Regions from separate parts of the Streptomyces sp. UF-297 genome, predicted to be linked through region 1. Evidence: predicted binding sites of a transcription regulator. Region 1 holds the regulator's gene; the other holds the start of a gene.
The links. The regulator HspR, encoded in region 1, represses chaperone genes until heat shock. The targets are predictions, from matches to a motif close to TTGAGNNNNNNNNNCTCAA.
Positions count from the first base shown of each region.

Region 2: the regulator HspR is predicted to act here: its motif matches at 1,638-1,656, upstream of lon (endopeptidase La).

Region 1 covers NZ_JBSIBZ010000094.1:19,695-24,105, forward strand. The annotation lists gene dnaK (molecular chaperone DnaK) at 1-145, shown strand, start outside; gene grpE (nucleotide exchange factor GrpE) at 142-804, shown strand; gene dnaJ (molecular chaperone DnaJ) at 847-2,022, shown strand; gene AC4IJH_RS36330 (heat shock protein transcriptional repressor HspR) at 2,028-2,480, shown strand; gene AC4IJH_RS36335 (hypothetical protein) at 2,566-2,970, opposite strand; gene AC4IJH_RS36340 (pyridoxamine 5'-phosphate oxidase family protein) at 3,416-3,820, opposite strand; gene clpB (ATP-dependent chaperone ClpB) at 4,062-4,411, shown strand, end outside.
Region 2 covers NZ_JBSIBZ010000009.1:91,454-95,864, reverse strand. The annotation lists gene lon (endopeptidase La) at 1-1,615, opposite strand, end outside; gene AC4IJH_RS08155 (rhomboid-like protein) at 1,751-2,527, opposite strand; gene AC4IJH_RS08150 (spermidine synthase family protein) at 2,691-3,443, shown strand; gene AC4IJH_RS08145 (response regulator transcription factor) at 3,547-4,287, shown strand; gene AC4IJH_RS08140 (sensor histidine kinase) at 4,284-4,411, shown strand, end outside.

The DNA of each region.
Region 1 (4,411 bases):
CGCCCAGGGCGCGCAGGCCGCGGCCGGTGCCGAGGGCGCTGCCCCGGGTGCCGAGGCCCCGAACATGTCCAAGGACGACGACGTGGTCGACGCCGAGATCGTCGACGACGAGAAGCCCAAGGACGCCAAGGGTGGTGCCGCGTGACGGAGGAGACCCCGGGCTTCTCGGAGAAGCCCGACGTCCCTTCCGAGGCAACGCCCGAGCCCGATGACGCGGCGAAGGCAGCCGAGTCCGCCGACAAGGCGGGCTCGGCCCCGGCCGGGGACGAGCAGCAGCAGGACGTCGCTCTCCTGGCGCAGCTGGACCAGGCCCGTACGGCGCTCAACGAGCGCACCGCGGACCTCCAGCGGCTCCAGGCGGAGTACCAGAACTACCGCCGTCGAGTGGAGCGGGACCGGGTAGCGGTCAAGGAGATCGCCGCGGCGAACCTCCTGTCCGAACTCCTTCCCACCCTCGACGACATCGGCCGCGCCCGCGAGCACGGCGAACTGGTCGGCGGCTTCAAGTCGGTGGCCGAGTCGCTGGAGACCGTGGTCGCCAAGCTGGGTCTGCAGCAGTTCGGCAAGGAGGGCGAGCCCTTCGACCCGACGATCCACGAGGCCTTGATGCATTCGTATGCTCCGGATGTCACCGAGACCACGTGCGTTGCGATCCTGCAGCCCGGGTATCGCATCGGTGAGCGCACGATCCGCCCCGCGCGGGTCGCGGTCGCCGAGCCCCAGCCGGGTGCCCAGGCGACCAAGGAGCCGTCGGCGGACGCGGACTCCTCGGACGAGGAGAGCGGTGGCCCGGACGAGGGCTGACGTGACAGTCAAGCAAGCAGTGCGAGAGGAGGGACGTCGGGGATGAGCACGAAGGACTTCGTGGAGAAGGACTACTACAAGGTCCTCGGCGTCCCGAAGGACGCCACCGAAGCCGAGATCAAGAAGGCGTACCGCAAGCTGGCCCGGGAGAACCACCCCGACGCCAACAAGGGCGACGCCAAGGCCGAGGAGCGCTTCAAGGAGATCTCCGAGGCGAACGACGTTCTCGGCGACCCCAAGCGCCGCAAGGAGTACGACGAGGCGCGCGCGCTGTTCGGCAACGGCGGCTTCCGCCCGGGCCCCGGCGGCGCGGGCGGCGGCAGCTTCAACTTCGACCTGGGCGACCTCTTCGGAGGCGGCGCCCAGGGCGGGGGCGGGGCCGGGGGCTTCGGCGGCGGCCTCGGGGACGTCTTCGGCGGGCTGTTCAACCGCGGTGGCACCACCCGTACGCAGCCCAAGCGCGGCCAGGACATCGAGTCCGAGGTGACGCTCAGCTTCACCGAGGCGGTCGACGGGGCCACGGTCCCGCTGCGGATGTCCAGCCAGGCCCCCTGCAAGGCCTGTTCCGGCACCGGCGACAAGAACGGCACGCCCCGCGTGTGCCCGACCTGCGTCGGCACCGGCCAGGTCAGCAGGGGCGCGGGCGGCGGCTTCTCGCTGACCGACCCGTGCGCGGACTGCAAGGGCCGCGGACTGATCGCCGAGACCCCCTGCGAGGTCTGCAAGGGCAGCGGTCGCGCCACGAGCTCGCGGACCATGCAGGTACGTATCCCCGCGGGCGTCTCCGACGGGCAGCGCATCCGGCTGCGCGGCAAGGGCGCCCCTGGGGAGCGCGGTGGCCCCAACGGCGATCTGTACGTCGTGGTGCACGTCGACGCGCACCCGGTCTTCGGGCGCAAGGGCGACAACCTCACCGTCACCGTGCCGGTCACCTTCCCGGAGGCGGCCCTCGGCGGCGAGGTGAAGGTGCCGACCCTGGGCGGCCCCGCGGTGACCTTGAAGATCCCCGCCGGGACCCCCAACGGACGCACCATGCGCGCTCGTGGCAAGGGCGCGACGCGCAAGGACGGCACCCGCGGCGACCTGCTGGTCACCGTCGAGGTGGTCGTCCCCCAGGATCTCGGCGGCAAGGCCAGGGAGCTGCTGGAGACCTATCGCGAGGCGACCGCGGGTGAGGACCCGCGATCGGAGCTGTTCCAGGCCGCGAAGGGAGCTTGAGAGAGATGGACAGCCGGGGCGGGCGCAGTCGTAACCCGTATGAACTGACCGAAGAGTCGCCGGTGTACGTCATCTCCGTCGCGGCTCAGCTCTCCGGCCTCCACCCGCAGACCCTGCGGCAGTACGACCGCCTGGGCCTGGTCTCGCCCGACCGCACGGCCGGGCGGGGCCGGCGCTATTCGGCCCGGGACATCGAGCTGCTGCGCGAGGTCCAGCGCCTCAGCCAGGACGAGGGCATCAACCTCGCCGGCATCAAGCGCATCATCGAGCTGGAGAACCAGGTCGCCGCGCTCCAGCAGCGCGTCGCCGAACTCCAGTCGGCGGTGGAGGGCGCGGCCGCCGCCATCCAGCAGCGCGAGGCCCAGGTGCACGCCTCCTACCGGCGTGACCTGGTCCCCTACCAGGACGTCCAGCAGGCCAGCGCGCTGGTGGTCTGGCGTCCCAAGCGCCCTGAATAAAGGGCCAGTCGAACGGCGAAGGGGCGCGGGCCCGGGTACGTCCCGGACCCGCGCCCCTTTGTGCTGTGCCCCTCGGCGCGGTGCTTCAGCAGCCGTTGTAGCCCGCCGTCGGCATCGAGAGCCTGCGGTGGACCTGGGACTTCATGGCGCTGGTGTAGACGGGCTCGTCCAGGTCGGCGGTCTCCAGGCGCACCCCGGCCGCGGCACAGCGGGCGGTGAACTCCTCCGCGCCGGCGATCGCGTTCTCCAGCGCCCGGCGGTTGGGGGCCACGAACACATCGACCAGGCCCGCCTCCACGTCCCGCCACAGCGCGGTGTGGTCCGCGCGCAGCTGGTGCAGGCTCAGCTGGCAGGTCAGACGGTAGTCACGCGCCTTGGCCCACTGCTTGCACATCTCGTGCTGGCTGCGGTCGTCGACCAGGAACGGGTCGTCGTCCAGCTCCGACAGAGGCATCAGGCAGGCGATCGCCGTCACTCGGACCGAGCTCATCGTGCCTCCCGGAGCGTAGCGACTGTGCCGGTGACGATACCGCCGCCGGTGTTGCGCGCAGGAGGTGCGGTTCCGGGGGGTGAGGCGTAGCCGCAGGCGTGACAGATCTTCCAGCCGTCCTGGTTGACGGCGAGTTGACCACCGCAGCGCGGGCACAGCTCGGCGCGCGGGCTGCGGTGGGAGTCCTCGGTACGTCGCACAACTTCCGTTGAGGTGAGCGTTGCTGACGCCATGAGGCCTCCAGCTGTCGTATTTCACTCCGAAGTTTTTCAGCCCGTGCACGGGCTTGTTCGCTCTCTCTGCTTACCAGTTGGCCGCTCGGCAGCGGAACCAAACGGTCCCGATCCGGACAGGACCGGTCCGCACTCCAGACCCGTACGTACCGCAAACATGCCGGGTACGCCCCGAGTGCGTCCCGATTGCGCACGGTGCCCTGCGGGGGCGGTCAGGCGCGGCCCATCGCCCGGGTGACGGTGATCTCGATGAGCACCCGCTCGGGGTTGGGCGCGGGGGTACGCCCGTACCGCTCGGCATAGCGCCGCACCGCGTCCGCGACGGCGGCGGGGTCGGTGCGCACCCGCGCGGTCCCCTCCAGCGTCGCCCACCGCCCGCGGTCCAGCTGGCAGACCGAGACCCGGGCGCCGTCCGCCCCCGCGGCCAGGATGTTCGCGACCTTGGTGCTCCCCTTGCGGGTGATCACCCGGGCAACCCCGGCCCCCGGCTCGTACGTCACTCCTACGGGGACGACATGCGGCGAACCGTCGGGCCGCAGGGTCGTCAGCGTGCACAGGTGGTGCTCCTGCCAGAAGGCGAGGTAGCTCTCGGGCAGGGCGGTGAGGTCATGGGCCATGGGCCGAAGCGTAATTGGAGGGCGGGGGCGCGGGGCATGGTGGCGACGGGCAGCGGTGGCGGGGACCGGTAGCGGGCGGTTCACTCGCACGTGGGGAAGGTGCGGATCCGGGGAACTCGGGCGGTCGCCGCGGCGTTGGCAGGTTGAGTGGAATAGACTCAACTTATTGCACGTTGTCATAAGCAGGAATCGGTATGGGACCGGCCACAGACGCCGCAGACAAGAGGAGGAGCGCGAGGACGTGGACGCCGAGCTGACCAACAAGAGCCGGGAGGCGCTCAGCGCCGCCAATGAGCGTGCGGTGACCGCCGGGCACGCGGACATGACATCCGCACACCTGCTGCTGACCCTGCTGGCGGGCGAGGACAACGAGAACATCATGGACCTGCTGGCGGCCGTCGGCGCCGACGCCGCCGCGCTGCGCTCCGGCGCCGAGCGCCAGCTCGCCGCGCTGCCCAGCGTCCAGGGCTCCACCGTCGCCCCGCCGCAGCCCGACCGCGAGCTGCTCGCCGTCATCGCGGACGCCGCACAGCGCGCCAAGGAGCTGGGCGACGCCTATATCTCCACCGAGCACCTCCTGATCGGCATCGC
Region 2 (4,411 bases), on a different contig from region 1:
CCCCGAGCGTGACCTCGCCCGCCTCCAGGCCCGCGCGGTCCAGCTGCCGGGGCAGCAGGTGGTCGCGGGCGATGGTGACCTTCTCGTCCTCGGTGTAGCCGTCCAGGCGGACCAGCTCCATGCGGTCCAGCAGCGGCTCCGGGATGGCCTCCAGGACGTTGGCGGTGGCCAGGAAGACCACGTCGGACAGGTCCAGTTCGACCTCCAGGTAGTGGTCCCTGAAGGTGTGGTTCTGGGCCGGGTCCAGGACCTCCAGCAGGGCGGCCGCCGGGTCGCCGCGGAAGTCGGAGCCCACCTTGTCGATCTCGTCCAGCAGGACGACGGGGTTCATGGACCCGGCTTCCTTGACCGCGCGGACGATCCGGCCGGGCAGCGCGCCCACGTAGGTGCGCCGGTGGCCGCGGATCTCCGCCTCGTCCCGTACGCCGCCGAGCGCGACGCGGACGAACCTGCGGCCCATCGCGCGGGCCACGGACTCGCCGAGCGAGGTCTTGCCGACGCCGGGCGGACCCACCAGCGCGAGCACCGCGCCCCCGCGCCGCCCGCCGACCAGGCCGAGGCCGCGCTCCGTGCGCCGCTTCCTGACCGCCAGGTACTCGGTGATCCGCTCCTTGACGTCGTCCAGGCCCGCGTGGTCCGCGTCCAGGACCTCCCGGGCGCCGGCGATGTCGTAGGAGTCCTCGGTGCGCTCGTTCCAGGGGAGTTCCAGGACGGTGTCCAGCCAGGTGCGGATCCATGAGCCCTCGGGGCTCTGGTCGCTGGACCGCTCCAGCTTGTCGACCTCCTTCAGGGCGGCCTTGCGCACGTCCTCGGGCAGGTCGGCGGCCTCGACGCGGGCGCGGTAGTCCCCGCCCTCGTCCTCCGGGTCGCCATTGAGGTCGGCCAGCTCCTTGCGCACGGCCTCCAGCTGGCGCCGCAGCAGGAACTCGCGCTGCTGCTTGTCGACGCCCTCCTGGACGTCCTTGGCGATGGACTCGGCCACGTCCTGCTCGGCGAGGTGCTCGCGCAGCTGCTCGGTGGCGAGCCGGAGCCGGGCCACCGGGTCGGCCGTCTCCAGCAGCTCGACCTTCTGCGCGACGCTCAAGAACGGCGAGTAGCCGGAGTTGTCGGCGAGCTGGGAGACGTCGTCGATCTGCTGGACGCGGTCCACGACCTGCCAGGCGCCGCGCTTCTTGAGCCAGCTGGTGGCCAGCGCCTTGTACTCCTTGACCAGTTCGGCCACCGCGCCGGGCAGGCCCACCGTCCCGTCGGACGTGACGGGGGCCGCCTCCTCGACGGCGGTGCCCTCCACCCACAGGGCGGCACCCGGCCCGGTCGTCCCGGAGCCGATCTTCACCCGGCCCAGACCGCGGATCAGCGCCCCGGGATCGCCGTCGGAGAGCCTGCCGACCTGCTCGATACGGCCGAGCGTGCCGGTGCCCGCGTACGTGCCCTCCACCCGCGGCACCAGCAGCACCCGTGGCTTGTCACCCGGCGACGCGGCGGCCTGTGCGGCCTCCACCGCGGCGCGCACCTCGGGATCGGACAGGTCCAGCGGCACGACCATCCCCGGCAGGACGACCTCGTCGTCCAGGGGCAGCACGGGCAGAGTGAGCGGTACGGACGTCGAAGCCATGATCTCCCCTTCGGCATGCAAGTTGAGCTGTACCCACTCAATGCTGCTGAGCCCTCTGGTGTTCCCCAGCCGTGTTCGCTGTGAGCGATCACCCGGCCACCCGCGTCCGATGCGTACGGACTGTGCCGACAGGCCCTAGCCGCGCCGGGCGGGCGAGCGGCGGATCAGCGGGCGGCTCAGGGTGCCCAGGAGAAGGGAGATCGTGTGGCCCCAGCCGCTGGTCTCCTGCGGGGCCACGAGGATGCCGGAGACGGCCACGGTGAAGGCGAGGGCCAGTACGGCGCGGCGGATCCAGGGCGGGAGCAGGCCCGTGAGGGCGCCGGTGCAGGCCATCACGCCGAAGCTGATGCCGTAGTCCGGCTGCCGCAGGGCGGACTCGGGCAGCTCGCCGAGGGCGACGGCGAGGCCGACCGGGATCTCGGTGGCGAGGGTGGCCAGCACGTGGACGCCGAAGAAGACCGCGGCGGTGCGCAGGGCTCCCAGGTGCCGCTCCAGAGCCCCCAGCACGAAGGGGAAGACCAGCGCGTACCCCGAGAACAGACCGCCGGCGATCCACAGGGCGCTGGCGAAGAGCACCAGCAGCGGCGTGCTGGTGAGGTGCTCGACGTCGGTGCTGGAGCCCCGCTGCAGCGCCTCGACCAGGGCCGCATCGCCGTACTGGGCGAACAGCGAGGTGGCGAGGAGGACGAGGGCGTAGACGAAGGTGAAGGGCGTGCCGGTGGGGGTGGGCAGCAGCCGCCAGGGGCGCAGCCGGGCGGGCGCGGGCGAGGCCGCGGGCGGGTCCGCCGCCGCGGGCACGGCGTTCGCCGCCACCGGCCCGCCGGTGGCGCGCTGGGCGGGAATCCCGGCGGTGGAGGGCAACCGCGGCGCTTCGGCCGGACCGCCCTCGGCCGCAGGAGCACCCTGTGTCACTGTCGCAACGCCCTCTCTGCCGGTTGTGCCGTTCGTGCCGTCAAGGCTGCACGACGCACCAATGAACCAGCTGTGCCCGTGACCCGTGTCACCGGGGTGGCCACGGCGCCGCGCGGCGGCAAACCGCTGGACCCGGCACGGGCCGTTGGCCAGGATGGCGCGCATGTCCACCGCAGCCGCATCCCCGAACTCCGCGCCCCACGCCCCGCGCTCGGCCGGCCCGGCCCACGACACCTCATCTCCCCGCACCCTCGACCGCCGCGAGGGCCCGTACGGCGAAGTGGTCCTGCGCCGGCGCGGCGGGGCCGACGGGATCTACGAGATCATCGCCAACGGCTGTTTCCTGATGGACACTTCGGACGGCACCTCCGAGCGCGTGCTGATCGACGCCGCGCTCGCCGCGCTGCCCTCCTACCGGGCGCGGCCCTCCGTACTGATCGGCGGGCTGGGCGTCGGCTTCTCCCTGGCCCGCGCCGCCGCCGAGCCGCGCTGGGGCCGCATCGCGGTCGTCGAGCGCGAGGAGGCGGTCATCGACTGGCACCGCCGCGGCCCGCTGGCGGCGATCTCCCAGGAGGCGCTCGCCGATCCGCGGACCGAGATCCTGCACACCGACCTGGTCGAGTACGTCCGCTGCGGCGCCGGCCCCGGCACCTTCGACGCCCTGTGCCTGGACATCGACAACGGGCCGGACTGGACCGTCACCGAGGGCAACGACAGCCTCTATTCCCCCGCGGGCCTGGCCGCCTGCCGGGAGCGGCTGACCACCGGCGGCGTGCTGGCCGTCTGGTCGGCCCGGCCGTCGTCCGCATTCGAACTCGCCCTCCAAAATGCCGGGTTCTGCGAGGTACGCACCGAAGAGATCCCCGTTGTCCGAGGCGTCCCCGACGTGGTGCACCTCGCGCGCAAGGGCGCGTAGCCGCCGGTCACATCGTGCCCTTACGCTGCTGCCAGCAAGACGCGACCAGGCACTACGCGACGCAGTGCGCGACCAGGCACACGGGGACATGCAGGGGCGGGCGATGGACCAGACTCAGACCACCCAGGGCGGCGCCGCCGCGGCCACGCCCGGCGCCCAGCGCCGGGTCCTCGTCGTCGAGGACGACCCGACGATCGTGGACGCCATCGCGGCCAGGCTCCGCGCCGAGGGCTTCCAGGTGCAGACGGCGGGCGACGGCCCCGCGGCGGTGGACACCGCCGAGGCCTGGCAGCCCGACCTGCTGGTGCTGGATGTGATGCTGCCGGGCTTCGACGGCCTGGAGGTGTGCCGCAGGGTGCAGGCCCAGCGCCCGGTGCCGGTGATGATGCTGACCGCGCGGGACGACGAGACCGACATGCTGGTCGGCCTCGGCGTCGGCGCCGACGACTACATGACCAAGCCGTTCTCCATGCGGGAGCTGGCCGCCCGGGTGCATGTGCTGCTGCGCCGCGTGGAGCGCGCCACCCAGGCCGCGCACACCCCGCGCAGCGGCATCCTGCGCCTGGGCGAGCTGGAGATCGACCACGCCCAGCGCCGGGTGCGGGTGCGCGGCGAGGACGTCCATCTGACGCCCACCGAGTTCGACCTGCTGGTGTGTCTGGCCAACACCCCGCGCGCGGTGCTCTCCCGCGAGCAGCTGCTGGCGGAGGTGTGGGACTGGGCGGACGCCTCCGGTACGCGCACGGTCGACAGCCACATCAAGGCCCTGCGCCGCAAGATCGGCGCCGAGCGCATCCGTACGGTCCACGGTGTCGGATACGCCCTGGAGAGCCCGACCGCATGACCCGGTTCAGGGCGCCGGCGCGCGGGGTGTGGGAGCGGTTCTGGGAGCGGACCTGGGAAGGCCTGCGCCCGCTGGACCCCTACCGCTCCGTGAAGGCGGCCCTGGGCGCCCTGGTCGTCGTCTC